DNA from 4 places in the Rhizobium sp. BK049 genome. Region 2 is predicted to be linked to each of the others. Evidence: predicted binding sites of a transcription regulator. Region 2 holds the regulator's gene; each other region holds the start of a gene.
What was found. Region 2 encodes LexA, which represses DNA repair genes until DNA is damaged. Its sites were predicted from a motif close to TGTTCNNNNTGTGTTCNG; they were not measured.
Positions count from the first base shown of each region.

Region 1 (7,552 bases), on a different contig from region 2:
CCATCGCCGGCGGCCACCACCGAGCCGGTCTCGCCTTCGGCGATGAGTTCGGCATAGGCGCCGGCGTCCGATGCCACCACCGCGGTCCGCGAGGCCATGGCTTCGAGCGGCGTCAGACCGAAGCCCTCATTGCGGGAAGGGGCTACGTAAAGCGTCAAACGGCGATACCAGATTTTGATATCGGGCACTTCACCGAGGAAAAGGATACGGTCGGCGAGGCCCGCGGCGGCGACATCGGCCTTGAGCTTTTCGCCGAAGGCGGTGTGCTCCGCCGTCACGCGGCCGGAGACGACGGCCGTCCATTCGGGGTGCTGCGGCAAGAGTTCGATCATCGCTTGGACGAAGAGATCGGTGCCTTTCTGATGGCGCACGCGGCCGAAGCAGCCGACGAGATAGCGTCCGCGCAGCCCGGTGGCGCCAATGCCATCGTCGGCCGTTTCCGGCGGGTGGAACAAGGAAAGGTCGACGCCGTGCTGGATGACCGTGTGAGGCACCTCGAGAAAGGAGCCGGAACGGTCGCTGGTCGCGATTACCGCATCCATGCGGCGGATCAGCCATTTCGTATAGGTGGTGTGACGGCGTTGCGCGGCCGAGGTGAAGAGCAGCTTCAGCGGCATGCGCAGGACATGGCAAAGCAGGATGCCGACGGCCATCTCATTGTTGCGGCGGGCGTGCCAGACGCGGTGACGGCGCCGGGCCGGCGGGCGCCACAGCCCAAAAAGCTGCGCCCAACTCAGTTTTGGCAGGCCCTCCGGCAGGCCCGGCCCCAGCGTTGCTATGCGCATGCCAAGCCGGATCTGGCACGGGATGAGCTGGACGATGGTCGAGGTGACGCCGGAGAGCCGGCGCTTGAAATTGGGCGCGATGATCTCGACGTCACGAATGTCCGGCAAGGATGAATCTCATGTCTGGCGGGCGATCAGCCCCAGGAAACCTGGAGGATTTCGTAGGCCTTGGAGCCACCCGGTGCGTTGACCTCGATGGAATCGCCGACTTCCTTGCCGATCAGCGCACGCGCGATCGGGGAGGAGATGGAGATGCGGCCGGCCTTGACGTCGGCTTCCTGGTCGCCGACGATCTGGTAGGTCTTTTCTTCCTCGGTGTCCTCGTCGACGAGCTTCACCTTGGCGCCGAACTTGATCTTGTCGCCCGACATCTTGGTGAGATCGATAACCTCGGCGCGCGCCGTCAGGTCTTCCAGCTCGGTGATGCGGCCCTCGTTGTGGCTCTGGGCTTCCTTCGCGGCGTGGTATTCGGCATTTTCGGAAAGGTCGCCATGAGCACGGGCTTCGGCGATCGCCTCGATGATTCGGGGACGCTCTTCCTGCTGACGCCAGCGCAGTTCTTCCTGCAGCTTGACGAAACCACCCTGTGTCATCGGTACCTTATCAACCATTTTTCTGTCCTTCACTCCTTGCGGCCGCCCGTCTTGCGTCAGCACAGTCAGGCACACACAAAAGAAAACAGGTCCCGAAGGGGAGCTTCGGAACCGTGCCACAATCATAGTTGCATGCTTATAGCAGATCGCCACGGCTGATTTCCAGAAAATTCGCATAAATGAAACCCAACCCGCTGGTACGTCAGGTGATGTGCGCCAAAACGGGGCATAAAGCGGGGACGTCGGGATTGACTTTGCAGACAAGAACATATAGTGAACATTCTAATGAAGAAGTCGCTAACCGAACGTTTGGCCATCCTTTCAGACGCCGCGAAATACGATGCTTCCTGTGCTTCCAGCGGCACGGTGAAACGCGATTCGAGCAGAAGCGGCGGACTGGGTTCGACCGGGGGGTCCGGCATCTGCCATGCCTATGGTCCGGATGGGCGGTGCATTTCGCTTCTGAAGATCCTGCTCACCAATTTCTGCATCTATGACTGCGCCTATTGCGTCAATCGCTCCTCTAGCAATGTCGAGCGGGCACGCTTCACCGCGGAGGAGGTCGTCTGGCTGACGCTCGAATTCTACCGCCGCAACTATATCGAAGGCCTCTTCCTGTCCTCCGGTATCATTCGCTCTTCCGATTACACGATGGAGGAGCTGGTCCGCATCGTGCGTGAGCTGCGGGTAACCCACAATTTCCGCGGCTATATCCATCTCAAAGCGATCCCTGAGGCGTCGCCGCATCTGATCGAGGAGGCGGGGCTTCATGCCGACAGGCTGTCGCTCAATATCGAACTGCCGACCGATAGCGGGATTTCCCGTTTCGCACCGGAGAAGAAGCCTGCCAGTATTAGGCGATCGATGGGGGACCTCCGGCTCAAGATCGAGGCGGCCAGTGAGCCGACATTAAAGACGAGGAAACGACAGCGTTTCGTCCCGGCCGGCCAGAGCACGCAGATGATCGTCGGCGCAGATGGGGCCAATGATGCGACGATCCTTGCGAGCAGCGGCCGGCTTTACAGCAGCTATGGCCTGAAGCGCGTCTATTACTCCGCCTTCAGCCCCATCCCCGACGCGTCGAAAAACCTGCCGCTGATCAAACCGCCGCTGATGCGAGAACACCGGCTCTATCAAGCAGACTGGCTGTATCGGTTCTACGGTTTCGGCATCGAGGAAATCACCGCAAGCCAGGCGGACGGCATGCTTGATCTCAATCTCGATCCAAAGCTTGCCTGGGCCCTTGCCAACCGGGGCGAGTTTCCGGTCGACATCAACAAGTCTGAGCGTGAGCGACTGCTGCGTGTGCCGGGCCTCGGCACCAAAACGGTGAAGGCGATCGTTTCGGCGCGCCGTTTTCGTCGCCTGCGGCTCGATGATCTCTCCCGGCTGGGCGTTTCGATCAAGAAGGTCCAGCCCTTCATCGCCGCGGAAGGCTGGTCGCCAAGGCGGCTGATCGACCGCCCGGACCTGCGGGCCATGTTCGAGCCGCAGCCCGAACAATTGTCGTTGCTATGATGCGCCGGGTGGTTCTCGCAGGACGCGGAGATCTTGCCGAATGGCGTGACGCGGCACGCGCCCTGGCGGCGGCCGGCATATTGCCGGAGGAGATCGATTGGCGCGAAAGGAGCGCCGAGGCCGATCTGTCCTTTCAGCGGGACGCCATGCCGCCGGCGCCCGCGACGACACGCAAGCCGATGACGGTGCCGCCCGCCTTCATAGGGCTTGCTGAGATGGTTCTTTGCCATTCCGATCCGGCGCGATTTTCTCTGCTGTACCGTCTGCTCTGGCGGCTGCAGATGGACCGGCAGCTGTTGGAGGTGACGTCCGATGAGGATGTCGTGCGGGCCAAGCTGATGGCGAAGAGCGTTCGGCGCGACGCTCACAAGATGACGGCCTTCGTCCGTTTCAAGGAAGTTGGTGCGGTATCGGCAGCGCGTCGGAAATTCCTCGCCTGGTTCGAGCCCGACCATCATATCGTCAGACGCACGGCTCCCTTCTTCCAGCGGCGCTTCAACGACATGGACTGGCTGATTGCAACGCCGAAGGGATCGGCGGCCTGGGACGGAGAGCGGCTGACGATTGCCGACGAGCCGTGTGAAAAGCCCAATCTCAGCGATGCCACCGACGAGCTCTGGCGTACCTACTACGCCAATATCTTCAACCCGGCGCGATTGAAGGTGAAGGCGATGCAGGCGGAGATGCCGAAGAAGTACTGGAAGAACCTGCCGGAGGCGGATCTCATTCCTGGCTTGATTGCATCGGCCGAAAGCAAGGTGCGGGAGATGGCGGCGCGGGAGGCGACGCTATCGCTGCCGTTCCACGACCGCTTGCAGCAGGCGGCACGCAATCTCCCCGCAGAACCTGAGGCTCCAGCGGGCACGCTGGAAGCACTGCGCGCGGAAGCCGCCGTCTGCACGCGCTGTCCGCTGCATGCCAATGCCACCCAGACCGTGTTCGGGGAGGGGCCGCGCGATGCGCAGGTGATGTTTGTCGGCGAGCAGCCGGGCGACCAGGAGGATATTGCCGGCCGCCCCTTCGTGGGACCTGCCGGCAGGCTTCTCGATCAGGTGATAGCAGAGGCCGACATCGACCGATCGAGGCTCTACGTCACCAATGCGGTCAAACATTTCAAGTATGAGCCGCGTGGCAAGCGGCGCATCCACCAGAAGCCCAATATGAGCGAGGTGAAGCATTGCCGCTGGTGGCTCGATCGGGAGTTGGCGCTGATTAAGCCGAAACTGATCGTCGCAATGGGGGCGACGGCGCTTGCGGCGCTGACCGACGTGAAAGAACAGCTGCAGGATGTCAGGGGAAGGGCGATGGCGATCGAAGGAGGGCGTACGCTCTTCGTCACCGTGCATCCATCCTATCTGCTGCGCATTCCTGACGAGCGGCTGAAGGCAGAGGAACTGGCGCGGTTTCGCGAGGATATGACGGAAATTCAGCGGCTTATGGTCTTAGCCGGATAAATTGATTCCGGCGAGATAGCGCCAGCGCCCATTAAGCGATGGCGCTATCTCGTTGTTTTTACGCAATCCAGCAAGACTGCGGCACAGTTCTGCTGGAATTGCTCTCATGTCAGGCGAAATAGCTCTGCAGCGGCCGGACTTCGAGATTGCCCGCCCTCAGCGCCTTGATCGCCTGAGCGGCGGCTTCGGCGCCGGCCATCGTCGTGTAATAGGGCACCTTCTGCATCAACGTTGCGCGGCGCAGTGACTTGGAATCCGAGATCGCCTTGTTGCCGTCCGTGGTGTTGATGACGAGCTGGACCTGGCGGTTGCGGATCGCGTCCTCGATGTGCGGACGGCCTTCCAGGACCTTGTTGATCTTGGTGGCGGTGATGCCGTTTTCGCCAAGGAAGCGGGCGGTGCCGCCGGTTGCCAGCACCTTGAAGCCTTCTTCGACGAGGATGCGGATCGCCGGCAGCACGCGCGCCTTGTCCTCATCACGCACGGAGACGAAGACTGTTCCATCACGCGGCAACTCGACGCCGGCGCCGAGCTGCGACTTGGCGAAGGCCAGGGCAAAATCGCTGTCGAGGCCGATCACTTCGCCGGTCGAGCGCATTTCCGGGCCGAGCAGCGTGTCGACGCCGGGGAAGCGGGCGAAGGGGAAGACGGCTTCCTTGACAGCGATGTGGGTGAGCTTACGCGGATCGGGCTTCTGCCCATAGGCGGCGAAGGTCGCGTCGAGCGTCTCGCCGGCCATGACGCGGGCGGCGATCTTGGCGATTGGCGCACCAATGGTCTTGGCGACAAAGGGCACGGTGCGCGAGGCGCGCGGATTGACTTCGAGCACGTAGACAGTGCCGTCCTTGATGGCGAACTGGACGTTCATCAGGCCGCCGACATTGAGCGCCTTGGCCATGGCCTTGGCCTGGCGCTCCAACTCGTCGAGCAGTTCGACCGGCAGCGAACGCGGCGGCAGCGAGCAGGCCGAGTCACCGGAATGGATGCCGGCTTCCTCGATATGCTCCATGATGCCCGCGACATAGACGTCGGTGCCATCGGAGAGGCAGTCGACGTCGACTTCGATCGCGTGGGTGAGGTAGCTGTCGAAGAGCAGCGGATTCTTGCCGAGCAGCGTGTTGATCTGGCCGGTCTTGTCGTTGGGATAACGCTGCTTGATATCCTCAGGCACCAGTTCCGGAACCGTATCGAGAAGGTAGGTCTGCAACTGGCCTTCCGAATGCAGGATCTGCATGGCGCGGCCGCCGAGCACGTAAGACGGGCGAACGACCAGCGGGAAGCCGATCTCGGCGGCGACGAGGCGGGCCTGCTCGACCGAATAGGCGATGCCGTTGTTCGGCTGGTTGAGATCGAGTTTCATCAGAAGCTTCTGGAAGCGGTCGCGGTCTTCGGCGAGGTCGATCGCGTCAGGCGCGGTGCCGAGAATCGGAATGCCGTTCTTCTCAAGCGCCTCGGCAAGCTTCAGCGGCGTCTGGCCGCCGAACTGGACGATGACGCCGACGACTTCGCCCTTTTCCTGTTCGGCACGCAGAATCTCGATCACGTCTTCGGCCGTCAGCGGCTCGAAGTAGAGGCGATCCGACGTGTCATAGTCGGTCGAGACGGTTTCGGGGTTGCAGTTGATCATGATCGCTTCATAGCCGGCATCCTTCAGCGCGAAGGCGGCATGGCAGCAGCAATAGTCGAACTCGATGCCCTGGCCGATGCGGTTCGGGCCCCCGCCGAGGATGACGACCTTCTTGCGGTCGGAGACTTGCGCTTCCGAGCGGGCGGCGCCGACGAAGGGCGTCTCGTAGGTCGAATACATATAGGCCGTAGGCGAAGCGAATTCGGCCGCACAGGTGTCGATACGCTTGAAAACCGGACGCACGTTCAGGCTGTTGCGGAGTTCCGCGACTTCCTTCGGGCGCTTGCCGGTCAGGGTCGCCAGCCTCGCGTCGGAGAAACCCATGGCCTTCAGCATGCGCAGGTTCGCGGCATCGCCGGGCAGGCCATGCTCGCGGATGCGGGCTTCCATGTCGACGATATTCTTGAGTTCGGCAATGAACCAGGGATCGATCTTGCAGCCTTCATGCACCTCTTCGATGCTGAGGCCCTGGCGCAGCGCCTGGGCGACCATGCGCAGGCGGTCCGGCGTCGGCGTGCCGATGGCTGCGCGGATGGCGTTCTGGCTGGATTCGCCTTCTTCGAAATCGGGGATCTCGATTTCGTCGAGGCCGGTCAGGCCGGTTTCGAGGCCGCGCAGCGCCTTCTGCAGCGATTCGGCAAAGGTGCGGCCGATCGCCATGACTTCGCCGACCGATTTCATCGCCGTCGTCAGGACCGGCGAGGCGCCGGGGAATTTCTCGAAGGCGAAACGGGGGATCTTGGTGACGACATAGTCGATCGACGGCTCGAAGGAAGCCGGCGTTGCGCCGCCGGTGATGTCGTTTTCCAACTCGTCGAGCGTGTAGCCGATGGCGAGCTTCGCGGCGACCTTGGCGATCGGGAAGCCGGTGGCCTTGGAAGCGAGTGCCGAGGAGCGCGAGACGCGCGGGTTCATTTCGATGACGACGAGGCGGCCGTCCTTCGGATTGACGGCGAACTGGACGTTCGAGCCGCCGGTCTCGACGCCGATCTCGCGCAGCACCGCGATCGAGGCGTTGCGCATGATCTGGTATTCCTTGTCGGTCAGCGTCAGCGCCGGAGCGACGGTGATGGAATCGCCGGTATGAACGCCCATCGGATCGATGTTCTCGATCGAGCAGATGATGATGCAGTTGTCCGCCTTGTCGCGGACCACTTCCATTTCATACTCCTTCCAACCGAGCACCGATTCTTCGATCAGCACTTCGGTGGTCGGCGAAGCATCGAGACCGCCGCCGACGATCTCGAAGAATTCCGAGCGGTTGTAGGCAATGCCGCCGCCGGTGCCGCCGAGGGTGAAGGAGGGGCGGATGATGGCGGGCAGGCCGACATGGTCGAGTGCCTGGGCGGCGATCGCCATGGCATGGTTCAGGTAGCGCTGCTTGCGGTCGCTCTCGCCAAGATTCCACTGGTTTTCCAGCTCGTCCAGCGCCTTGTCGAGGTCGGGACCGGAGAGGCTTTCGCGCAGTTTGGTGCGCTCGGCTTCGTGCGTCTTGCGGTCGAGATCCTTGATGTCGGTGGCGTTCGCCAGCATCGAGCGCGGCGTTTCAAGGCCGATGCGTGCCATAGCCTCGCG
Region 1 is NZ_JACHYV010000036.1:20,037-27,588, reverse strand. It holds gene FHT70_RS27390 (glycosyltransferase family 4 protein) at 1-893, opposite strand, end outside; gene greA (transcription elongation factor GreA) at 920-1,396, opposite strand; gene FHT70_RS27380 (putative DNA modification/repair radical SAM protein) at 1,664-2,896, shown strand; gene FHT70_RS27375 (UdgX family uracil-DNA binding protein) at 2,896-4,350, shown strand; gene carB (carbamoyl-phosphate synthase large subunit) at 4,460-7,552, opposite strand, start outside.
Region 1: the regulator LexA is predicted to act here: its motif matches at 1,641-1,658, upstream of FHT70_RS27380 (putative DNA modification/repair radical SAM protein).

Region 2 (7,552 bases):
GGTCGAGGCGTTCTGTTCGTGATCGGCATGCAGGATGAAGATGCGGTCCATCGCGCGGGCAAGCACCGGATTGACCACATATTCCTCGCAGGGGACGGCAAAGCACATGCGCAGGAAGTTCGACGCATAGTCGAGGTCGTTCTTCGGGTAAACGAAGGGCTGACCGATATGGTATTTATATGCCATGGCGGCAAGCGTCGGCATCTTGGCGATCATGCGGAGGCTGGCGACCATGCGCTGGTGCGGATCGGTGATGTCTGTGGAGTCGTGATAGAAGGCCGACAGTGCGCCGACGCAGCCGCACATGACGGCCATCGGATGTGCATCGCGGCGGAAGCCGGTGAAGAAGCGGCTCATCTGCTCATGCACCATCGTGTGGTGCGTGACGCGATAGTCGAAGTCCTTCTTCTGCGCGGCCGTCGGCAGTTCGCCGTAGAGCAGGAGGTAGCAGACCTCGAGAAAGTCGCCGTGCTCGGCCAGCTGCTCGATCGGATAGCCGCGGTGCAGCAGCACACCTTCGTCACCGTCGATATAGGTGATTTTCGATTCACAGGATGCGGTCGAGGTGAAGCCCGGATCGTAAGTGAAGGAAGCGGTGTTCTTGTAGAGGGCACCGATGTCGATGACGCTCGGGCCGATCGTGCCGCTTTTAACGGCGAGGTCAACCGATTTGTCACCGATTTTTATTGTAGCGCTTTGATCCGTCATGCTGTCCTCCGAAATGTCGGTGGCGCCACAAAAGCGCCATAGGGGTTAAGCGTCCTTTCCGATAGCTATATGATCGTGACGCTAATGCCAAGTTACCGTGACGGCATTTTGTGCATTGCGGCATCACCTTTTAGGCACCGCAGCGATGAGCCGCACGCATAGCGGAAGCTGATGATTCGACTTGCCTTTTGCCACTTACGATTTTCGCTCGTATTTCAATCGATTATCCTTGCCGGATTTGCTTGAAGGTTGCATTCTTAGGGCCTGGCGGCGTGATCTTGGGCGGGGCATGCAGGAAACGACGACAGCCGAATTGCGGCCGCAAGCGGGCGTCGGCCTTGCCGATCCGCCAGATTTTCCTGCGCCTGCGGTGGTGACTCAATCGGCAAGGACGCAGTCGCAGACCCCATTGCATCGTCGGCTGCTGGCCACTGCCGGGCAATCGCTCCGTGCCGGGGCCTGCATGCTGGGCGAAGAGGCCGATCATGGCCGCCTGCTGCTGTTCTCGCCGGTCTTCCTCGGAGCCGGCTCGGCCTTCTGGTTTCTTGCTGCATCGGATTTTCCCCTCGTTGCATCGCTGCTCTGCCTGCTGGTGTCGGCGGCCGCGGTTTTCCTCACCGATCCCAGCCGACCGGCCTTGCGCGCAAGTTTCATGGCGCTGGCACTTTTCGCCGGCGGCATGCTCTCAGCTCAGTTCGAGAGCTGGCGGGCTTCGACGGTGATCCTCGATTCATCCGTGACGACGACGGTGACTGGCCGCGTCGAACGGCGGGAAGGCGACGGGCGCGGGCGCTGGCGCTACATTCTTGCCGTCGCCGGCACCGAGGCGCCGGAGCTGAAACGGCCGCCGAGACGCATCACCGCGATCGTCCGGGGTGCCGATGCGCCTTTCGAGATCGGCGACATCATCACCGGCAAGGCACGTCTGACGCCGCCGGCGGGGCCCGCACTTCCCGCGCTCAACGACTTCTCCTTCGGTGCCTATTTCGACGGCATCGGCGCCAACGGTTTCTTCTATGGTGCGCCGGAGAAACTCGACTTGGAGGCAGGCCCGCAGGCGGCCAGGTCGACGGCGGACGCCCTGCTCGAATGGCTCTACCAGCTGCGCAGCAGCATCGGCGACCGCATAAGATCGATCCTGCCCGACGACACCGGCGCCTTTGCCGCTGCCCTGGTGACGGACGAACGGCGCGCCATATCGCACGCGACGACGGAGGCGCTGCGCCAGTCCGGCCTTGCCCATATCGTCGCGATCTCGGGCCTCAACATGGCGCTGTCGGCTGGCATCTTCTTCGTCGGCTTCCGGATGCTGCTCAGCCTCTTTCCCGGCGTCGCCCAAGCCTATCCTACAAAGAAGATCGCCGCTGCCGGCGCGCTCATCGCCGTCACCGCCTATTACCTGATCTCCGGTTTCGGGGTTTCGGCCGAGCGCGCCTTTATCATGATGGCCATCATGCTGATTGCCGTCTTCTTCGACCGGCCGTCGATCAGCCTGCGCAATGTCGTTCTCTCCGCGCTCATCATCATCGCCATTTCACCTTCGGAAGTATTGGGACCGAGCTTTCAGATGTCCTTTGCCGCAACATTGGCCTTGGTATCGGGCTATCAGTTGTGGAAGGACAGGCGTGTCCGCGAAAACGCTTTTCTGAAACTGCCGATCATCAGGCCGGTCGTTGCCGTCGCCGGTTTCTTCGGCGGGATCTTCCTGACCTCGCTGATCGGCGGCTTTTCCACCGCATTGTTTTCGATCGAGCATTTTCATCGCCTGACGGCTTACGGCCTGCCGGCAAACCTTGCGACGATGCCGATTATCTCCTTCATCGTCATGCCGGCCGGATTGTTGGCGATGTTGCTCATGCCTTTCGGTCTGGACGCTCCGCTCTGGAAGATCGTCGGATTCGGCCTCGATCTGGTGATTGCGGTTGCCAAGACGGTATCCGGCTGGGGCGGTGATATCGGCATCGGCCGCTTGCCCGGCTGGTATTTCGCAGTGGCAGTGGCAGGCTTTCTGCTGCTGACGCTGCTGCGCACTCGGCTGCGCCATGTCGGCACATCGATCATCGCCATCTCTACGCTCATCGTGCTGCTTCTGCCGGTTCCCCGGCCGCCGGATCTGGTGATTTCGGAGGATGGCAGTCTGGTTGCGGTCGTCGCGGCTGAGGCAATAGCTTCCAACCGTGAAAACCCGCCGGATTTCATATTCGACCAGTGGCAGAGAGCGCTGGTGCTGCCGACACATGATCCGCCGAAGATGCTGGATGGTCCGGCCATTCCGCCGGAAGGAGAAGGCCGCCGTGTCAGGCTTTCCCGCGATCAGCAGAACGAAGCGAGTGCAGCGATGCGGGCAGCCGCCGCAGGCGGTGAAGCAAACCGTTTTTCCTGCGTCAAGAAGGCTTGGTGCACATCAAGACTTGGCAATGGCCATATCGTCACCGTTATCGACAATGCCGCCTATCTCGGCCCGGCCTGCGATACGGCCGATATCGTCGTGACCTCGGTCCGTCTGCGTTTCAACAGCTGCCGTTCAGGTGGCACGCTTTTCACCGGCGAGACGCTGCGTAGGACCGGCTCGCTCGAATTGCGTTTCGCCGATGCCGGCCTGGAGGTCACCACCGCCTTCGATGCTTTGTCGCGACCATGGATGCGCCATCGCGCCTATGATTGGCGCAATGATCGTTTTACCGATTCCAGCCCATCCGGCGTCAGTGATAGCGACGGATGAGGCCGACGAGCTTGCCCTGCACCTTGACGCGGTCGGGTCCGAAGATGCGGGTCTCATAAGCCGGGTTGGCGGCCTCGAGCGCGATCGAGGCGCCCTTGCGGCGGAAACGCTTCAGCGTTGCTTCCTCGTCATCGACGAGGGCAACGACGATATCGCCGGGACTGGCGGTACTGCCGTTGCGAATGATCACGGTGTCGCCGTCGAAGATGCCGGCGTCGATCATCGAATCACCTTTGACCTCCAGCGCATAGTGCTCACCGGAGCCGAGCATATCCGCGGGAACGACGATATCGTGGGTGTTGTTCTGGATCGCCGAGATCGGAACGCCGGCGGCGATACGTCCCATGACCGGCACGGAGACGGAGTTGCCATTGTCGGCGACCGGCTTTGGCGCAGCGGGGGCGGCGACCGGCTGGGGCTTGCCGAGGCTGCCCTCGATGACGCTCGGCGAAAAACCGCGACGCTGAAGACTGGGGTTATAGGCCTCCGGAAGCTTGATCACCTCGAGCGCTCGGGCGCGGTTCGGTAGGCGGCGAATGAAGCCGCGTTCCTCAAGCGCCGTGATCAGGCGGTGAATGCCGGATTTCGAGGCGAGATCCAGGGCATCCTTCATTTCGTCGAAAGAGGGAGGAACGCCGGATTCCTTCATGCGCTCATGGATGAAAAGGAGAAGCTCCTGTTGTTTGCGCGTGAGCATCGACGTCAGACCCCGTGATTGAAACAAATCCAGAACGGACACTATATGTTCCATATGTGTTCCGCAAGTAGCTAAATTTCCGTAAACCCTCGCGCCAACTCGTGGAGATTTTTATTTTCATTTGCCGGATTGGCGCACATGTCTTGCATTGAGGGGTGGTGCTGTCGCACATCTCTTGCCGGTTTCAGGAGGATATTCATGAACGCGCATTCCGCCAAGTCGCACCCGCTGGATCATGTCGTGCTGCCCGTGGTCAATATCGATCTGGCGCGCGAAAGGCTCGGCAAGCTCGGTTTCACCGTCGCCGCCGATGCGCGCCATCCCTTCGGAACGGAGAATGCCTGCATCTTTTTCGCCGACAAGACCTATCTGGAGCCGCTTGGCGTGGCGAGTGTCGACGAGAGCGAGGCAGCGGCCCGCCAGGGCAACGTCTTCATCGCCCGCAATCGCGCCTTCCGTTTCCGCTGCGGCGAGGAGGGACTTTCTGCGCTGGCCTTCCTCAGCGAGGATGCCGACCTCGATCATAAGCGCTTCGTCAGCAACGGCGCGAGCGCCGGTGAGATGTTGCAGTTCAGCCGGCCGATGCGGATGCCGGACGGTTCGGAGAGCGTCGGCAGCTTTAAGCTGGCCTTTGCAGCTGATTTGCGCGCCCCCGATTTCTTTCTCTTTACTTGCCAGCGCATCAATTCGTTCCCTACAGATCGCGCCGCGCTGGAGACGCACGCCAATGGCGTGATCGGCATTGCCGAGATCGCACTTTGTGCACCGGACCCGGCGGCATTCGCCGCCTTCGTCGGGCTTGCGATTGGGCAGGCGGCGGTGGAGAAAACGGGTTTCGGCATGAATATCGCGGCATCGAATGCAAAGATCAGCTTGATGACGCCGGAAGGGCTGGAGGCCTATTTCGAAACCGCTGTCTCATCAGCCGATCGCGGCCTGCGAGGGCGGGCAATCCTCTTCACCGTCATCGATCTTGCCGTGACAGAAGCGCATTTGGGTGCTAACGGGATCACATTCACACGCAAGAACAATCGCATTCTGGTGAAGCCCACGCCCGGGCAGGGTGCGCTCTTCGCCTTCGAGGAAACACGATGAGCACCGACACGAATTCCGAAGTCAGGATCGGCGAAGGCGAAGGCCAGGTCACTTTTTCCAATACTGGCCGCTTGTCGCTGATCGCCGGTCCATGCCAGATGGAGAGCCGGGATCACGCCTTCATGGTCGCCGGCACGCTGAAGGAGCTCTGCGGCAAGCTCGGCATTGGCCTCGTCTACAAGAGCTCCTTCGACAAGGCGAACCGTACCTCGCTCTCGGCTGAACGCGGCATCGGCCTGGAAAAGGGCATGGAGGTCTTTGCCGACCTCAAGAAGGAATTCGGCTTTCCCGTCATAACCGACGTTCATACGGCCGAGCAATGCGCCGAGGTGGCCAAGGTGGTCGATGTTCTGCAGATCCCGGCCTTCCTCTGCCGTCAGACCGACCTTCTGATCGCCGCCGCCAGAACCGGCCGCGCCGTCAATGTCAAGAAGGGCCAGTTCCTCGCCCCTTGGGATATGAAGAACGTTCTGAAGAAGCTCAACGCCAGCGGCAATCCGAATGTGCTCTTGTGCGAGCGCGGTGCCTCCTTCGGCTACAATACGCTGGTTTCCGACATGCGTTCGCTGCCGATCATGGCGGCGATGGGAGCTCCCGTCATTTTTGACGCCACCCATTCCGTGGCGCAGCCGGGCGGGCAGGGCGATTCCTCCGGCGGCCAGCGCGAGTTCGTGGAAACGCTGGCGCGCGCGGCAGTGGCGACGGGAATTGCCGGCGTCTTCGTCGAAACCCATCAGGATCCCGACAACGCACCGTCCGACGGGCCGAACATGGTCTATCTCAAGGACATGCCGCGACTGCTTGAGAAGCTGCTTGCCTTCGATGCGATCGCCAAGGCCTAACGTTCAACAGGCTGACATGATCGTGGTTTAGGCCACGATGCGATACCCGCTCGAAGGCTGGAAATTGCGCCATTGTAATTTGCACGCCTTCGATTATGACAGGCTTCGAACGACTTATCACCCACCGAGCAGGAAGAACCCATGACTGCAATCACCGATATCATCGCCCGCGAGATCCTCGATAGCCGTGGCAACCCCACCGTCGAAGTCGACGTCTATCTCGAAGACGGCAGCATGGGCCGCGCGGCCGTTCCCTCGGGCGCCTCGACGGGCGCACATGAGGCGGTCGAGCTGCGCGACGGCGGCAAGCGCTACCTCGGCAAGGGCGTCGAAAAGGCGGTCGAGGCCGCCAACACCGAGATCTTCGACGCGATCGGCGGCATCGATGCCGAAAATCAGATCCAGATCGACAACATCATGATCGAGCTCGATGGCACGCCGAACAAGTCGCGCCTCGGCGCCAACGCCATCCTCGGCGTCTCGCTCGCCGTCGCCAAGGCTGCGGCCCAGGCATCCGGCCTGCCGCTTTACCGTTACGTCGGCGGCGCTTCCGCCAGCCTCCTGCCGGTGCCGATGATGAACATCATCAACGGCGGCGCTCATGCCGACAACCCGATCGACTTCCAGGAATTCATGATCCTGCCGGTCGGCGCCGATTCGATCGCCGACGCCGTGCGCATGGGTTCGGAAGTCTTCCATACGCTCCGCAAGGAGCTTGCCGCGCAGGGCCACAACACCAATGTCGGTGACGAAGGCGGCTTCGCTCCCGGCCTGAAGAGTGCGCCCGAAGCCCTGGACTTCATCATGAAGTCGATCGAGAAAGCCGGCTACAAGCCGGGCGACGACATGTGCCTCGGCCTCGACTGCGCCTCGACGGAATTCTTCAAGGACGGCAAGTATGTTCTGGAGGGCGAAGGCCGCACGCTCGAGTCGGGCGCCATGGCCGAATATCTGGCCGAGCTCGCCGGCAAATACCCGATCATCTCGATCGAAGACGGCATGGCCGAAGACGACTGGGAGGGCTGGAAGGCGCTGACCGATCTGATCGGCAAGAAGACTCAGCTCGTCGGCGACGATCTCTTCGTCACCAACTCGGCCCGCCTTCGCGACGGCATCCGCATGGGCGTCGCCAACTCGATCCTCGTCAAGGTCAACCAGATCGGCTCTCTGACGGAAACGCTTGATGCCGTTAACACGGCGCATAAGGCAGCCTATACCGCCGTCATGTCGCACCGCTCCGGAGAAACGGAAGATTCGACCATTGCCGATCTCGCCGTCGCCACCAACTGCGGCCAGATCAAGACCGGCTCACTGTCGCGTTCTGACCGTCTCGCCAAGTACAATCAGCTGATCCGCATCGAGGAGGGCCTAGGCCCCCAGGCCCAATATGCCGGCCGCTCGATCATCAAAGGCTGATCCGATCTGATTTGCAATGCTCGACCCGCGCCTCACCGGCGCGGGTTTTTTCTTGCCGGCGGTTACGGTCAA
Region 2 is NZ_JACHYV010000008.1:204,577-212,128, forward strand. It holds gene gltA (citrate synthase) at 1-708, opposite strand, end outside; gene FHT70_RS11480 (ComEC/Rec2 family competence protein) at 998-3,430, shown strand; gene lexA (transcriptional repressor LexA) at 3,411-4,127, opposite strand; gene FHT70_RS11490 (VOC family protein) at 4,326-5,222, shown strand; gene kdsA (3-deoxy-8-phosphooctulonate synthase) at 5,219-6,064, shown strand; gene eno (phosphopyruvate hydratase) at 6,206-7,480, shown strand.

Region 3 (7,552 bases), on a different contig from region 2:
TCACGTTCGGGTTCGAAACGTGCGGCGGCTTCCAGCAGGCCGACATAGCCCTCTTGCACGAGGTCGCTCATCGGGAGACCGAAATTGCGGAACTTGCCGGCCATGGAGATAACCAAGCGCATATGCGCCATGGCGATTTGGTTGCGCGCACCGCGATCGTCGTGATCTTTCCAGCGAGTGGCGAGATCATGCTCTTCCTGGCGGGCGAGATATGGGGCGGCCATCGCGATTTTGATCATGCGCCGATCTGCAGACATGTTCTTCATTTCGATCTCCCGAAACAGGCCTTCGCCCTCAAAATGAACAATAAAACTCACCTTCCGGAACATCGCTGTCCGGACTGAATGGGTTCCGAATGCAAAAGGGCCTCACCCTGGACTTCTCAGGGAAAGGCCCTATTTCTTATCATGTGCCGCTAAGACGGCTGGGTCGGACCTGTTTCTTCACGTTGCCGAACGGGCAATATTGAAAAGGCATGAGCCGCTCCTCACCGAATATTGACGGAATAGCAGTTCGCCCGACGAGCCAGCGCCCGACGAGCAGTCCGCAATTACGTGTGATAAACGCGTCAGTCGGGAAAAAGTTCCAATAAAAAACCCGGCGCAAAGGCCGGGTTTTTTCATGGGAGAGACAGGCTTGTCTTAAGCGGCTTCGTCCTGCGAATCGTCTTCTTCGATCGCCTTGCCGCGCTTCGGACCCTTATTAAGGTTGGTCTCGACGAGGCGGACGGCTTCGGTTTCCGACATCTTGTTGACTGCGGCAATTTCGCGCGCCATGCGATCGAGTGCTGCTTCGTAGAGCTGGCGCTCGGAATAGGACTGTTCAGGCTGGTTCTCTGCACGATAGAGATCACGCACGACTTCAGCAATGGAAATCAGATCGCCGGAATTGATCTTGGCATCATATTCCTGGGCGCGGCGGGACCACATGGTGCGCTTGACGCGCGCCTTGCCCTGCACAACCTTCAACGCACGATCGACGAAGTCCGTTTCCGAAAGCTTGCGCATTCCGATGCTCATCGCCTTGGCGACCGGAACCTTCAGGCGCATCTTGTCCTTCTCGAAATCGATAACGAAAAGTTCGAGCTTCATGCCGGCAACTTCTTGCTCTTCGATAGCGGTGATGGTACCGACGCCATGAGCGGGGTAGACGATCGATTCACCGGTCTTGAAGCCGTGACGTGCTGTAGAAGGCTTTTTCTGCTGAGTCGTCATTCTATTCAAAAACTCCCTGTTACGCTTCCGGCGGCGGCCGGAGCCGGGTCAGTCAGGCCCGGATGAGACGGGTAGATCCGTCGGGTGACTTCACTCTGGTCCCATCAGGCAAAAGCAAATGTGTCTTGCGCGCCATCTTGGGATGCGACGCTCAAGGCGTTGATATGTCACGGAAACCGTTGGACGGATTGGTTTTGCTTTCGTGATGGTTTTGGGCATGCGTCATGCCACAAATGGAACAGTGCAGGGAACCTATCACAAAAATATGAGGAAATCAATAATTTGCTTCGCCTGAGTCATGCGAGCAACACAGATCACCCATATGCCAGACGCAGGATTTAAAACGTTTCACCGCATGGCCGCTCAAATGCAGCGGCCGAATCGCGCAGGGTCTTAGTCGCCGGAACCGGGTTTTTCGGAGAAGTATTTCTCGAATTTTCCCGTCTGGCCGTCCATTTCCTTGGCCTCCGGCAACGGGTCCTTCTTGACCGTGATATTCGGCCAGATGCTGGCATACTCAGTATTGATCTTCAGCCACTTGTCGAGGCCCGGCTCGGTATCCGGCTTGATCGCCTCGGCGGGACATTCCGGTTCGCAGACGCCGCAATCGATGCATTCGTCGGGGTGGATGACGAGAAAATTCTCGCCTTCATAAAAGCAGTCGACAGGGCAGACTTCCACGCAATCGGTGTATTTGCACTTGATGCAATTGTCGGTCACGACATAGGTCATGAAGAACTCCAGGATTTCATGCGGATGGGACCGGGCAACCTGGAACGTCGCGCCTATCCCCGTGCCGGGCGAAAAGCGTGGACAGGCTTGGCAGGCAAGCACGCTTCCGGCAGGTTTTCAGTGACCTATCGGCTTTAGCGGCGGATTTCAAGGATAAACGATCTGCAAAAGCCGCCACCACAGACAGAGTTTTCTAATCCTCGTCCGACATCAACCTGTCGATTGCACGTCTTTCCTTTTTGGTCGGACGGCCGGTACCGGTCGCACGGGTCGCTTGCTCAAACGGCGTGAGACGTTTTGTCTCATCCGGCGGCAGGGACTGGTCATCATAGAGCAGGCGAGCCTCTTCATAGGGACCCCGCCGTTCCCCGGCGAGACGCACGATGAGAATGACGTCGCGCCGCTCCAGCGTCAGTTCGACGCGGTCGCCCGGCTTGACCGTCTGGCTCGGGTGACTGCAGCGCTCGCCATTGATGCGCACATGCCCTGACTGGACGTGGCTCTGGGCCAGCGAGCGCGACTTCACCACGCGCGTGAAGAACAGCCACTTGTCGATGCGCTGGCGCGAACCGCTTGCCGGCTGTGTCTCCCCGCCCATGACTACTTCTTCATCTGTTCCTTGAGGGCTGCGAGCTTGGCGAAGGGCGAATCCGGATCGATCGGCTTCTCCTTGCGCGGCGGCTTGGCCTCGAAGCGCAGCGGCTGGGCGCCGCGATTGTTGTTCCGGTCGTTACGGTCATTGCGATCGTTACGCTCGCCGCGGTCCTTCCGATCGCCACGGTCCTGACGATCACCGCGCGGCTGGTCCTTGCGCTCGCCCCTTGCCTGCTGCGGCCTGCCGCCGTCGCGGCCGCCACCATCCTTGCCGCGGCCGTGACGGTTGTCGCGCCCGTCGCCGCTGCGATTGCCCTCGCCGCCTTCACCGCCGTTCGGACGACGATTGCGCTCGCCGCGCTCCTGGTTCTGGCCGCCCCTGCGTTCGCCGTAGCCGCCGCGTGCCTGGCGGTGATTGTCATTGCGACCGCCGAGACGCCACAAAAGAACCGGCTTTGGTTCCGCCGGCTCGCCAGCTTCCCCGGAAGCGGCAGTCTCTGTCGACGCGGCTGTCTCGGTCACTTCGGCCGCAGCGTCGTTGTCGGTCGCTTCTGGCGCGGGGGTCTCGGCTGCCGTCGACGCCGCCTCGGCTGCTGATGGCTCGGAAGCAGCCTCTTCCGTCGCCGCGTCGGCATCGTCGTGATCGGCTTTTTCTACCGCTTCTTCCCCGGACATTTCCGCGGAGGCGGCAGGGGCTGAAGCTGCGTCCTGCGCCGCAAGATGGGCCGACGCCTCTTCCGCCTTCACGGCATCGGCGCGATAGCCGAGGCCCTTGAGGATCTCTTCCATGTCCTCGAGCGTCGCCCCGAGAATCGACAGCATCGCCGTCGTCGTCGTGAAACGGCGACCGTCATAGGCGCCTTCCGGACGATTGTTCTGACCGGGCTTCCATTGCAGCAGCGGACGGATGATATCGGCAAGCCGCTCCAGAATGTCGATGCGCACGGCGCGCTTGCCGAGGAAACGGAAGCCGGCGAGCTTGTAGAACATCCGCTCGAAGCTCGGATCGGTGACAACGGAGGTGCGGCCAGCGGCAAGCACGGGAATGAGATCACCGTAGCCCTGCTTGTCGAGACCGTCGTTCTTCAACGCCCAGAGCAGCGTGATCAGTTCGGCCGGTGCCGGCTTCAGAAGGGCCGGAACGAAGATATGATAGGCCCCGAAACGCACGCCGTAGCGGCGCATCGAGGCGCGAGCCTCCTGGTCCAGCGACTTCACTTCTTCGGTGACGTCGCGGCGGAAGAGCACGCCGAGATTTTCGACCAGCTGGAAGGCAAGACCCTTGGCAAGGCCCTGCAGGTCTTCGGCGCGCGACAGATCGTCCAGAGGCTTCAATACCGTGCTGATGTGATGATTGACGAAACGTTCGATGCGGGCGGCGACGTGATCACGGGCATTGCCCGTCAACTGCTCGTCGGCGAGCAGGATCACGCGCGGCCGCATGACGTGATCGCTGCCGGAAAGCCGCGCCACCGGGTCGCCGAGCCAACGGATCAATCCATCCGAACCGATCGCCAGATCGCTGTTACCCGCGGCATGCAGCCGGGCTGCACGAGCCTCGAACTCGAGCGCCAGCGCCTTCTGCGACGCAGCCTGAACCGCCTTGGCATCCGGTCCATCCGTTCCCGCCACCGGGGTGAAACGGAATCCGCTCAACTGCCCTACATGATGTCCTTCAACGAAGACATCGCCATTCACACTGATTTCAGCTTCCAGCATCGCATTCTCTCTCAGGCGCTTCATGAGCACAGATGTCCTGCGATCAACAAAGCGTTTCGTCAACCTTTCATGTAACGCATCGGACAATCGATCTTCGATTTCCCGCGTCTTTTCCTGCCAATGTGTCGGATCGGCAAGCCAGCCGGGCCGATTCGAAACGTAGGTCCAGGTCCTTATCTGCGCGATTCGCGCCGAAAGCGTGTCAATTTCCCCATCAGTTCGATCCGAGCGATGAACCTGCTCCGCAAGAAACTGCTCGTTCACCGTGCCATAGCGCACGAGATCGGAAAAGAGGGTCGAAATAAGATCGGCATGTTGGGCCGGAGTGATACGCCGGTAATCGGGCAGCGCGCAAGCCTCCCAGAGTTTTTCGACGCGGGCCGGCCTGTCGGCGAGGTCCATTACCTCGGGGTAGCGCGAAAGCTGCTCGAGCGCCTGCTGGTCGACCGCCGGCAGCGCCCGCGTCAGCCCGGGCACGCGCGGCCCGGCCTCCAGGCTGGCGCGCAGCGACTGAATCGAGGAGAAGTCCATCTCCGTCGTGCGCCACTGCAGAACCTTGACGTTGTCGAATTCATGTCCCTCGATGCGCTGCACCAGTTCCTCGTCGAAAGGCGAGACCTGTCCCGTGACGCCAAAGGTGCCGTCCCGCACGTGCCGCCCGGCGCGGCCGGCGATCTGGCCGAGCTCGGCCGGATTGAGGTTGCGGAACTGATAGCCGTCGAATTTCCGGTCCTGGGCGAAGGCGACGTGATCGACGTCGAGGTTGAGGCCCATGCCGATCGCATCGGTCGCCACCAGATATTCGACGTCGCCCGCCTGATAGAGTGCGACCTGCGCATTGCGGGTGCGGGGGCTCAGCGCCCCCAGCACGACTGCCGCGCCGCCGCGCTGCCGGCGGATCAGTTCGGCGATGGCATAGACCTCGTCGGCGGAAAAGGCGACGATGGCGGAGCGCTGCGGCAGCCGGGTGATCTTCTTCTGCCCGGCGTAAAGGAGATGCGAAAGCCGCGGCCGCTCGACGATGGTGATACCTGGCAGGATATGCTGCAGGATCGGCCGCATCGTCCCTGCACCCAGCAACAGCGTTTCATCGCGGCCGCGAAGATGCAGGATGCGGTCGGTAAAGATATGGCCACGCTCGAGATCGCCTGCGAGCTGTACCTCGTCGATCGCGACAAAGGCGGCTTTGGTCTCCCGCGGCATCGCCTCGACAGTGCAGACGGAAAAACGCGCATTGGGCGGCGAAATCTTTTCTTCGCCGGTGACCAGCGCCACGTTCTGCAAGCCGACCTTCTCCACCACCCGCGTATAGACCTCGCGGGCCAGGAGCCTGAGCGGCAGGCCGATCACGCCGGTCCCGTGTGCGACCATGCGCTCGATGGCATAATGGGTCTTGCCGGTATTGGTTGGTCCAAGCACCGCGGTCACACCGCGCCCGCTCAGAATCATCGGCTGCGAAGTCAGAGTCATGGTCCATGCAAGTGAGGCAGGCGCGCCCCGGGAAAAATTTTGCCATCTCGATGGAGGCACAGAACACATGGACAGCTACCGCCGCAAACGCAAGGGCAGATTTCAAAATGCGTCGGGGATTGCGACCTCTGCGAGTCGTCTCGACGGTGCGTATTTCCAATTCGGAACAGCGTGAGAACGAATCAGAGACGAATCGCTGACTCCTATTGATTCAGCTTTTGTTCACGGCTAAGTATTGATTTTGAATCACTTTTTCCTACTAAATGCTGAATCGCGGATCTCTCTCCTGTTGGTATTTTGTGACCGTGCCGGAGGTCTGGCATACGCTTTCTGCCAAGTGAAAAATGCGTCGAAATTAACGTCTCGATCAAATCCGGAACAAATCAGCGACGAATCGCCGACTGCTCGGCTGTCCCCTTTCGTTCACGGCCATATCTGGTGGCGTCGCCATGTTCTGCCGCTAGATGCGGGGCAGGCGGCGAGGTCTCGTCACGTCGGTGTTAATCTTCCGGCGAGCAAATTCACACAGCGTTAAGCCGGACCCGCGTGCCCCAGTGGGGTCGATCAAAAACGGAACGAATCACCGACGAATCGGAGACATCGAGACCTTCCTGCTTTGTTCACCGCAACATATTGTATTTAAATGCCTTTTTAACCATACGGACGGTTTGCGAGGGGTGACGGATCACAAACCATGAATCGCCTTGCGTGCTAATTCACGCGCCCAACCGGGAACAAAAATCGCCAATGCGTGTTTCTTGTCCATCCAGATTGCGGATGAAATGAAGGAAAAACACCATGCTTGGCACGATACTTCTCGTTATCCTCATTCTGCTCTTGATCGGAGCTCTGCCAAACTGGGGTTATAGCCGTGGCTGGGGCTATGGACCTTCCGGCGGTTTGGGGCTAGTTCTCGTCATTATCATTATCCTTGTACTAATGGGCCGCATCTAAAGCCCGACAACTTGGGGAGTTACGACATGATGAAGAAGATTGTTCTTATCGGCGCGCTGGTGGGCGCTCTCGCATCCTGCACGGCGACCGAACAGGGCACGGCGATCGGCGCCGGCACCGGTGCGGTCATCGGTGGCGCGGTCACCAACAGCTGGGGTGGTGCCGCTGTCGGCGCGGTTGCCGGCGGTCTGACCGGCGCCCTGATCGGCCAGTCGGTCGAACGCCGCGGCTACTGCATCTATCGCGACCGCTACGGCCGCCGCTACGAGGCTCGTTGCCGCTACTGACCGACAAGTCATATCGGACTCCCAACGGGCGCTTCGGCGCCCGTTTTCTTTGCCGGCGCGTTCGTCAATGTGACGTTGACGAACGGTCGTGAAAGTCAAATCTACCGGCGCCCACTAGCTTGGCGCATATTTCCTTCGTGAGCGCAGGCACTGAAAGGAATATTTGCATGGACCAGATTGTCCTGAATTCCACCGTCGCTATTCTCGTTGCCGCGGCTTTCCTGACATCCGCGGTCTCAGCTCTTCGCAGCGGAGATCGCTCGCGGCAGCGAGTGCCTGTCAAGATTCGGGTGCAGCGAGACCGGAACACCGGCAAGCGCTTCTGAGCTCCCGAACAAAAACCAAAGGCGCGTCCTGCAACGCGCCTTTGCAAATCAACAAACGTTCGTCCTGTCTTAAACGAAGAATTGCCCACCATTGGCCGTCAGCGTCGAACCGGTGATGAAACCAGCATCGTCGGAGACGAGGAAGGTGACGCAGCGGGCAATTTCCTCGGGCTCGCCGAGCCGGCCGACCGGGATCTGCGGAATGATGCGTTCATTCAGCACTTTCTCCGGCACGGCAAGCACCATTTCCGTTCCG
Region 3 is NZ_JACHYV010000018.1:22,448-29,999, reverse strand. It holds gene FHT70_RS18980 (RNA polymerase factor sigma-32) at 1-266, opposite strand, end outside; gene FHT70_RS18975 (CarD family transcriptional regulator) at 642-1,214, opposite strand; gene fdxA (ferredoxin FdxA) at 1,608-1,946, opposite strand; gene FHT70_RS18965 (RNA-binding S4 domain-containing protein) at 2,140-2,544, opposite strand; gene FHT70_RS18960 (helicase-related protein) at 2,547-5,729, opposite strand; gene FHT70_RS18955 (DUF3309 family protein) at 6,528-6,683, shown strand; gene FHT70_RS18950 (glycine zipper domain-containing protein) at 6,710-6,970, shown strand; gene FHT70_RS18945 (hypothetical protein) at 7,138-7,296, shown strand; gene FHT70_RS18940 (beta-ketoacyl-ACP reductase) at 7,366-7,552, opposite strand, start outside.
Region 3: the regulator LexA is predicted to act here: its motif matches at 5,892-5,909, upstream of FHT70_RS18960 (helicase-related protein).

Region 4 (7,552 bases), on a different contig from region 2:
CATGCGCCGCATCGAGCGTTCTTTCGACCGCCGTCTCGCCGTAGCGCTCTTCGCAGCGGGTAATATAGCCTTTGGCGAAATCGAGATAATCAAGAATTCCCTCGGCATCGGTCCAGAGCTTGAAGAGATAGTTGTTCTTGAAGAAGTGATTGTGGCCGAAGGCCGCATGGGCGGTGACGAGCGTCTGCATCGTCGCCGTGTTTTCCTCCATCAGATAGGAGATGCAGGGAGAGCTGTTGATGACGATCTCGTAGGCAAGATCACGCATCCCGCGGCGGTAGAAGGTCTCGTGATGCGCGAAGTGCTTTCCGAAGGACCAATGACGGTAAAAGAGCGGCATGCCGGTTGAGGAATAGGCATCCAGCATCTGCTCCGAGGTAATGACTTCGATCTGGTTCGGATAGACATCGAGGCCGAGTTCACCGAGCGCGATCTCTTCGCACGCATCGTGGATGCGCTGCAGCGTTGCAAAGTCCCAGTCGGCCCCCTCGAATAGGAGCCGCTCTCTTGGCCTCACCGTCATGGTCATGGCGTCACCTTCGACTGTGCCTCACGTTTCTGGAAGAGATCGTGGAAAACAGGGAATATTTCGCTTCGCCGGCAGACCTTGCGCATTGAAAGCGGCAGCGGTTCGGAACGGATCCCATCATAGAGCATCCACAGCGGCGATCGCGATATTGAAGAATCGCCGCCCTCCTCGCCGACTTCGATATAGGCGAAATACTGGCATAGCGGCAAAATCTCGCGCAGCAACTGCCCGGTCAGATTTCCGTCCGAATGGGCGTTGTCGCCATCCGAGGCCTGGGCACCATAAATATTCCACTCCGCCGGGTCGAAACGCGCTGCGATAATTGCCCGCATTGCGGCAAGCGCACTCGAAACCAGCGTGCCACCCGTCGCCGGGCCGTAGAAGAAGGTTTCCTCATCGACCTCCTCAGCCCTGTCGGTATGACGGATGAAGACGATTTCCACCTTCTTGTAGCGTTTCGACAGGAAAAGGTAGAGCAGCAGATAGAATCGCTTCGCGAGGTCCTTCATGTGCTCCGACATGGAGCCTGACACGTCCATCAGGCAGAACATCACCGCTTTCGCGACTGGCTTCGGCTCGTTTTCGAAGCGGCGATAGCGGACATCCAGCGGATCGATATAGGGAATGCGCCGGCTTTTTTCCGTCAGGGCTTTGAGTTTTGTCTCTAGCGCCAGACGGGTCTCCTCGTCCTCGCATTCCTCGATCTGCCGCTGCAGGGCTTCGATTTCTTCGCGGCGTGGGCGGCCAAGCGCAACGCGGCGCATCATTGCCAGCTTCGTCGTGCGGCCGACGGCAATGTTGGAAGGCGACCCTGATACGGAATAGCCGGCCCGGAACGGAGTTTCCTCCTCGGTTTCGGCTAGACGCCGCTTGGCGAGGTCTGGCAATTCGAGGTCGTCAAGGAACACATCGAGGAACTCCTCCCGCGTCAGTACGAAACGGAAGCCGTCCTCACCGTCGCCCTCGCCTGCATCTTTTGGTTTTCCGCCCTTCCCGCCCGGCGGCCGCGGAATGATGTCCCCCTCGACGAAAGCCCGGTTCCCGGGCAGGATGTGGTCGGCGATGCCGCCTTCACCCCTTCGAAAGCTTGGTTCTGCCATCCCATCTATCGGCAGGCTGATCTCCCCGCCGTCGAGCACGTCTCGAATGTTTCGATTTTGCAGCGAACGTTTCACCGCCTGCTGCACGGCTCCCTTCATGCGTCGAAGGAACCGCTGACGATTTTCCAGACTTTTACCGCGCGGATTTAGCCGCCGGTCGACAATGTGCATAATGGCTCCGCATTAACTTGCCTGTTTGACGCGCATGTACCATTCGACGAGGCGCCGAACCTGCCGTTCCGTGTAACCTCGCGCGGCCATGCGCGAGACGAATTCGCTATGCTTCTTTTCTGTTTCCGAATCCTTCTTCGATCCGAAGGAAATGACCGGCAAGAGATCTTCGACCTGCGAGAACATACGCTTCTCGATGACTTCCCGGATTTTCTCGTAGCTCGTCCATGACGGATTTTTTCCGCCATTCGCTGCCCGCGATCTCAGTGAGAACTTGACGATTTCGTTGCGGAAATCCTTCGGATTGGCGATTCCCGCCGGCTTTTCGATCTTCGTCAGCTCCTGATTGAGGAGCTCGCGGTCGAGAAGCTGACCAGTATCGGGATCCTTGAAGTCCACATCTTCGATCCAGGCATCGGCATAATCTACGTAGCGGTCGAACAGATTCTGTCCGTAGTCCGCATAAGATTCAAGATAGGCCTTCTGTATCTCGTTGCCAATGAACTCTGCGTAGCGTGGCGCAAGATCGGCCTTGATGAACTCCAGATAACGCTTCTCGACATCATCGGGAAACTGCTCGCGACGAATCGCCTGTTCCAGCACATACATCAGATGGACGGGATCAGCGCCAATGTCAGTCGTGTCGTGATTGAAGGTGGAGGCGAGCACTTTGAAGGCGAAGCGGGTCGATATTCCGTCCATGCCTTCGTCGATACCGGCAGCATCCCGGTATTCCTGGACGCTGCGGGCACGCGGATCGCTTTCCTTCAGGCTCTCGCCGTCATAGGTACGCATCTTCGAGAAGAAGGTCGAATTCTCGTGCTTGCGCAGACGCGAAAGAACGGAGAAACGCGCCAGCATTTCGAGCGTTGCCGGGGCGCATGGTGCGTCCACCAGTTCCGATCCCTCGATCAGCTTTTCGTAGATCCTCTGTTCTTCTGTCACCCGCAGGCAATAGGGCACTTTGATCACACAGATACGGTCGATGAAGGCCTCATTGTTCTTGTTGGCCTTGAAAGTCTGCCACTCCGCCTCATTCGAATGAGCAAGGACGATTCCGGAGAAAGGTATGGCGCCGATATTCTCCGAGCCGATATAGTTGCCCTCCTGCGTTGCCGTCAGCAACGGATGCAGCATCTTGATCGGCGCTTTGAACATCTCCACGAATTCGAGCACGCCTTGATTGGCGCGGTTCAGCCCGCCCGAATAGCTGTAGGCATCCGGATCGTTCTGAGAGTAGGTTTCCAATTTGCGGATATCTACCTTGCCGACCAACGAGGAGATGTCCTGGTTGTTCTCATCGCCTGGCTCGGTCTTGGCAATTGCGATCTGGCGCAATCGCGAGGGTTGTATCCTGACGACGCGGAATCGGGAGATATCGCCTCCGAAATCGTCGAGCCGCTTCAGGCACCACGGGCTCATCAATCCGTTCAGCCGCCGCTGCGGGATTCCGTATTGCTCCTGCAGGAGCGGGCCCATCGTCTCCGGATCGAAGAGATTGAGCGGGCTTTCGAACACGGGGCTGATCTCGTCACCCGCCTTCAGCACATAGATCGGATGCACTTCCATCAACTGCTTCAGCCGCTCAGCCAATGACGACTTGCCGCCCCCGACCGGACCGAGCAGATAAAGAATCTGCTTGCGCTCCTCGAGCCCCTGCGCTGCATGCCGAAAGAAGGAGACGATGCGTTCGATTGTCTCTTCCATGCCGTGAAAACCGGCAAAGGCCGGATAAACCCGGATCGTCCTGTTCATGAAGATCCTGCCGAGGCGCGCGTCCTTGGCGGTATCCACCATCTGTGGTTCGCCTATGGCAGCGAGCAGACGCTCGGTGGCGTTGGCATAGGCGATCGGATCGGTCTTGCAGAGATCAAGATATTCCGAGACCGACATGTCGCTTTCGCGACGCGCTTCATAACTGCGGGTAAACGCATCGAATACGGATTCACTCAGCATGGGACCTCCATTAAGGTTATGCCGCAGGCTCTAAGCCGTATAACCATCGAGATGGCCACGGCGTTCCTAAGAATCAATAGTTTCGTAGGTATATTCCACGCTGACCGGCCGTTTGTGACAATGCACAAAATTGTGCATGCACCGGTATTTTTTTACTCTACGAATCTGTTCTTATTGTAGTTGAGAAAAGGGGCGTCGCGATATCAGCACATTTAGCGACGTGACATGAAGGTCAAAAAGGTGTGCAATAGCGCCCGTGATTCGAGCCGTGGAAAATCGGCGATTTCCCGCCGGCAAGAGCAAGCCGGCTCTGATTGCGGGGCAGTGAGCGCGCCCCCGCAGGATGAAACCGGGCGAAGTCACCCCCGCCGGTTTATTGCGATCGTGCGCCTCCCGGCTCTCAGCCGTTGAACGCTTTCTCCAGCGCAGCCACATCGATCTTGACCATCCCGAGCATGACTTCGGTGACGCACCTTGCCCGCTCGCGGTCTTCGTCGGCGATCATCTCCGAGAGAGCGCGCGGCACGATCTGCCAGGACAGGCCCCAGCGGTCTTTCAGCCAGCCGCATGCCTCCGGCGTGCCGCCATTGGCGAGGAAGCCATCCCATATCCGGTCGATCTCCGCCTGGCTATCGAGAAGAACCGCGATCGAGAACGAGTGGTTGAAGCTATCGAGCGGGCCGGCCTTCATCGCCAGGAAAGCTTGGTCGCCGAGCGTGAATTCGATTAGCTCGACGCTGCCGGGAGGCCCACTCGGCGTTTCCGCCGGAAGTATGGTGGTGCGGCCGATCCTGGAATCCGGAATGATCGACACGTAGAATTCGACGGCTTCGCGTGCCTGCTCGGCGAACCAGAGATTTGAAATGACCTTCGGCATAGACAGCCTCCTTGTTGGCGAGTATCCCGGACTTCTGTCCGTGCTTCGAGGACGTCTGGTCGGCGCCGGTTCGACAGGCTGCGATCGGAATTTTTCGCCCGCTCACCCGCGGCAGCCTTGCCACCCGCACCCAGGCAATAGTGGTGGTTCGGGAATGAAAGCAGAACATCTTTTCTGGTCTTTCCTTCCCGAATCACTACATTACGCGCCATGAGCAATAGTTTCGACGATATTCCCTTCTTCGACGAAGAGCCCGGCGAAGTGGCGCGCAAGCCGCAGCCGTCCGTCGCTGCAGTCGGAAGACCCGCCGCTGGCGGCGGCATCGCCGCCCGCGCCATGGCGGCGCGCGACGGCGGCAAGCGGTCGGATTATCTCGCTGGACTGAACCCGGAACAGACTGAAGCCGTCGAAACGCTGGAAGGTCCTGTCCTCGTGCTCGCCGGCGCCGGCACCGGAAAGACACGCGTGCTGACGACCCGCATCGCCCACATCCTCAATACCGGCCGCGCCTTCCCGTCGCAGATCCTCGCCGTCACCTTTACCAACAAGGCCGCGCGCGAGATGAAGGAGCGCATCGCCCTGCTCGTCGGCGGCGCCGTCGAAGGCATGCCCTGGCTCGGCACCTTCCATTCAATCGGCGTCAAGCTTCTGCGCCGCCATGCCGAGTTGGTTGGCCTCAGTTCCGATTTCACCATCCTCGACACCGATGACGTCGTCCGCCTGATCAAGCAGTTGATCCAGGCCGAAGGTCTCGACGACAAGCGCTGGCCGGCAAAGCAGTTCGCCGGCATGATCGACACCTGGAAGAACAAGGGCCTCGGACCGGCCGACATTCCCGAAGGCGATGCCCGCGCCTTCGCCAATGGCCGCGGCCGCGATCTCTATTTCGCCTATCAGGCGCGCTTGTCGACGCTGAACGCCTGCGATTTCGGCGACCTGCTAATGCATCCGATCGCGATCTTCCGCAAGAATCCGGATCTCCTAAAGGAATATCACGGCCGCTTCCGCTATATCCTCGTCGACGAATATCAGGATACCAACACCGCCCAATATATGTGGCTGAGGCTGCTGGCCCAGCGCAGCAAGGGCGAGCCGCAGAATGTCTGCTGCGTCGGTGACGACGACCAGTCGATCTATGGCTGGCGCGGTGCGGAGGTCGACAATATTCTTCGCTTCGAGAAGGATTTCCCGGGCGCCAAAGTGATCAAGCTCGAGCGCAACTACCGATCGACCGAACATATCCTCGGTGCCGCCGCCCATCTGATCGCCCATAATGAAGGGCGCCTGGGCAAGACGCTGTTCACCGATCGCACCGATCCCGATGACGTCAAGGTGCAGGTTCACGCCTCCTGGGACTCCGAGGAGGAAGCCCGCGCCATTGGCGAGGAGATCGAGCAACTCCAGCGCAGCAAGCATCTGCTGAACGACATGGCAATCCTCGTGCGCGCCTCCTTCCAGATGCGCGAATTCGAAGATCGCTTCGTCACCCTTGGCCTCAACTACCGCGTCATTGGCGGCCCGCGCTTCTATGAGCGCCTCGAAATCCGCGATGCCATGGCCTATTTCAGGCTCGTCGCACAACCCGCTGACGACCTCGCCTTCGAGCGCATCATCAACACGCCGAAGCGTGGCCTCGGCGATACGACGGTGCGTGCGCTGCATGATTATGCCCGCGCCCGCGACATCCCGATGCTGGCGGCAGCGGCCGACATCATCGAAACGGACGAGCTGAAGCCAAAGGCGCGCAAAGCCCTCTTCGATGTGATTCAATCCTTCCGCCGATGGCAGGTGCTGCTTGAAAACACACCGCATACCGAACTTGCCGAGCAGATCCTCGAAGAGTCCGGCTATACCGACATGTGGAAGAACGACAAGAGCGCCGAAGCCCCGGGTCGACTGGAAAACCTGAAGGAACTGATCCGCTCGATGGAAAGCTTCGAGTCGATGCGCGGCTTCCTCGAGCACGTATCGCTCGTCATGGACGCCGAGACCAACGAGAACCTCGACGCCGTCTCGATCATGACGCTGCACTCGGCCAAAGGCCTGGAATTCGACACCGTCTTCCTGCCCGGCTGGGAGGAAGGCCTTTTTCCGCACCAGCGCTCGCTCGATGAAAGCGGCCGCGCCGGCCTGGAGGAGGAACGCCGTCTCGCCTATGTCGGCATTACCCGCGCCAAACGCCGCTGCCACATCTGGTTCGTCTCCAACCGCCGCATCCACGGTCTCTGGCAATCGACCCTGCCCTCGCGTTTCCTCGACGAACTGCCGGAGACCCATGTCGAGGTCGCCGAGATGGAACAGAGCTACGGCGCTTACGGCCGCGGCGGTTACGGCCAGTCCCGCTTCGACAAGGCCGAACCTTTCGCCAACTCCTATTCGACCCCCGGCTGGAAACGCGCGCAGGCCAACAGGACCGACGCCACGCGCGACAATTGGGGCACCCGCTCCGGCCACGCTGTCGAACGCATCGGTTACGGCGAAAGCGGCCCGAAGGGGCGCATGATCGACGGCGAGCTGGTGGCGAAGTCCACGTCCTCGGAGCCGTCGCGCTTCACCCTCGGCGACCGCGTGTTTCACCTGAAATTCGGCAACGGCAACATCACCGGCATCGAAGGCAACAAGCTGACGATCGATTTCGATCGCGCCGGCCAGAAACGGGTGCTGGACGGGTTCGTCGAGCGCGTGTGATTTGCGGTGATACCGCGTGGGAACCCTTACCCGAACATCCGCATACTGCTGAGTCCGAGAATATCGTTCAGCAGGGCGATCCCCATTCCGACGGCGACGATCGACAGCCCGATCAGGAACAGTCGCCGAGCCCGGTCATATTTTGCGGCGAGCAGGGAGTCGCGCGCGAGCAGATCGGCAAATACCTTCACCTGAATGGCGATACCGACAGTCAGGAACGACATCGGTAGC
Region 4 is NZ_JACHYV010000010.1:69,559-77,110, forward strand. It holds gene FHT70_RS12875 (SpoVR family protein) at 1-529, opposite strand, end outside; gene FHT70_RS12880 (YeaH/YhbH family protein) at 526-1,800, opposite strand; gene FHT70_RS12885 (PrkA family serine protein kinase) at 1,813-3,756, opposite strand; gene FHT70_RS12890 (VOC family protein) at 4,157-4,633, opposite strand; gene FHT70_RS12895 (UvrD-helicase domain-containing protein) at 4,844-7,321, shown strand; gene FHT70_RS12900 (hypothetical protein) at 7,348-7,552, opposite strand, start outside.
Region 4: the regulator LexA is predicted to act here: its motif matches at 4,784-4,801, upstream of FHT70_RS12895 (UvrD-helicase domain-containing protein).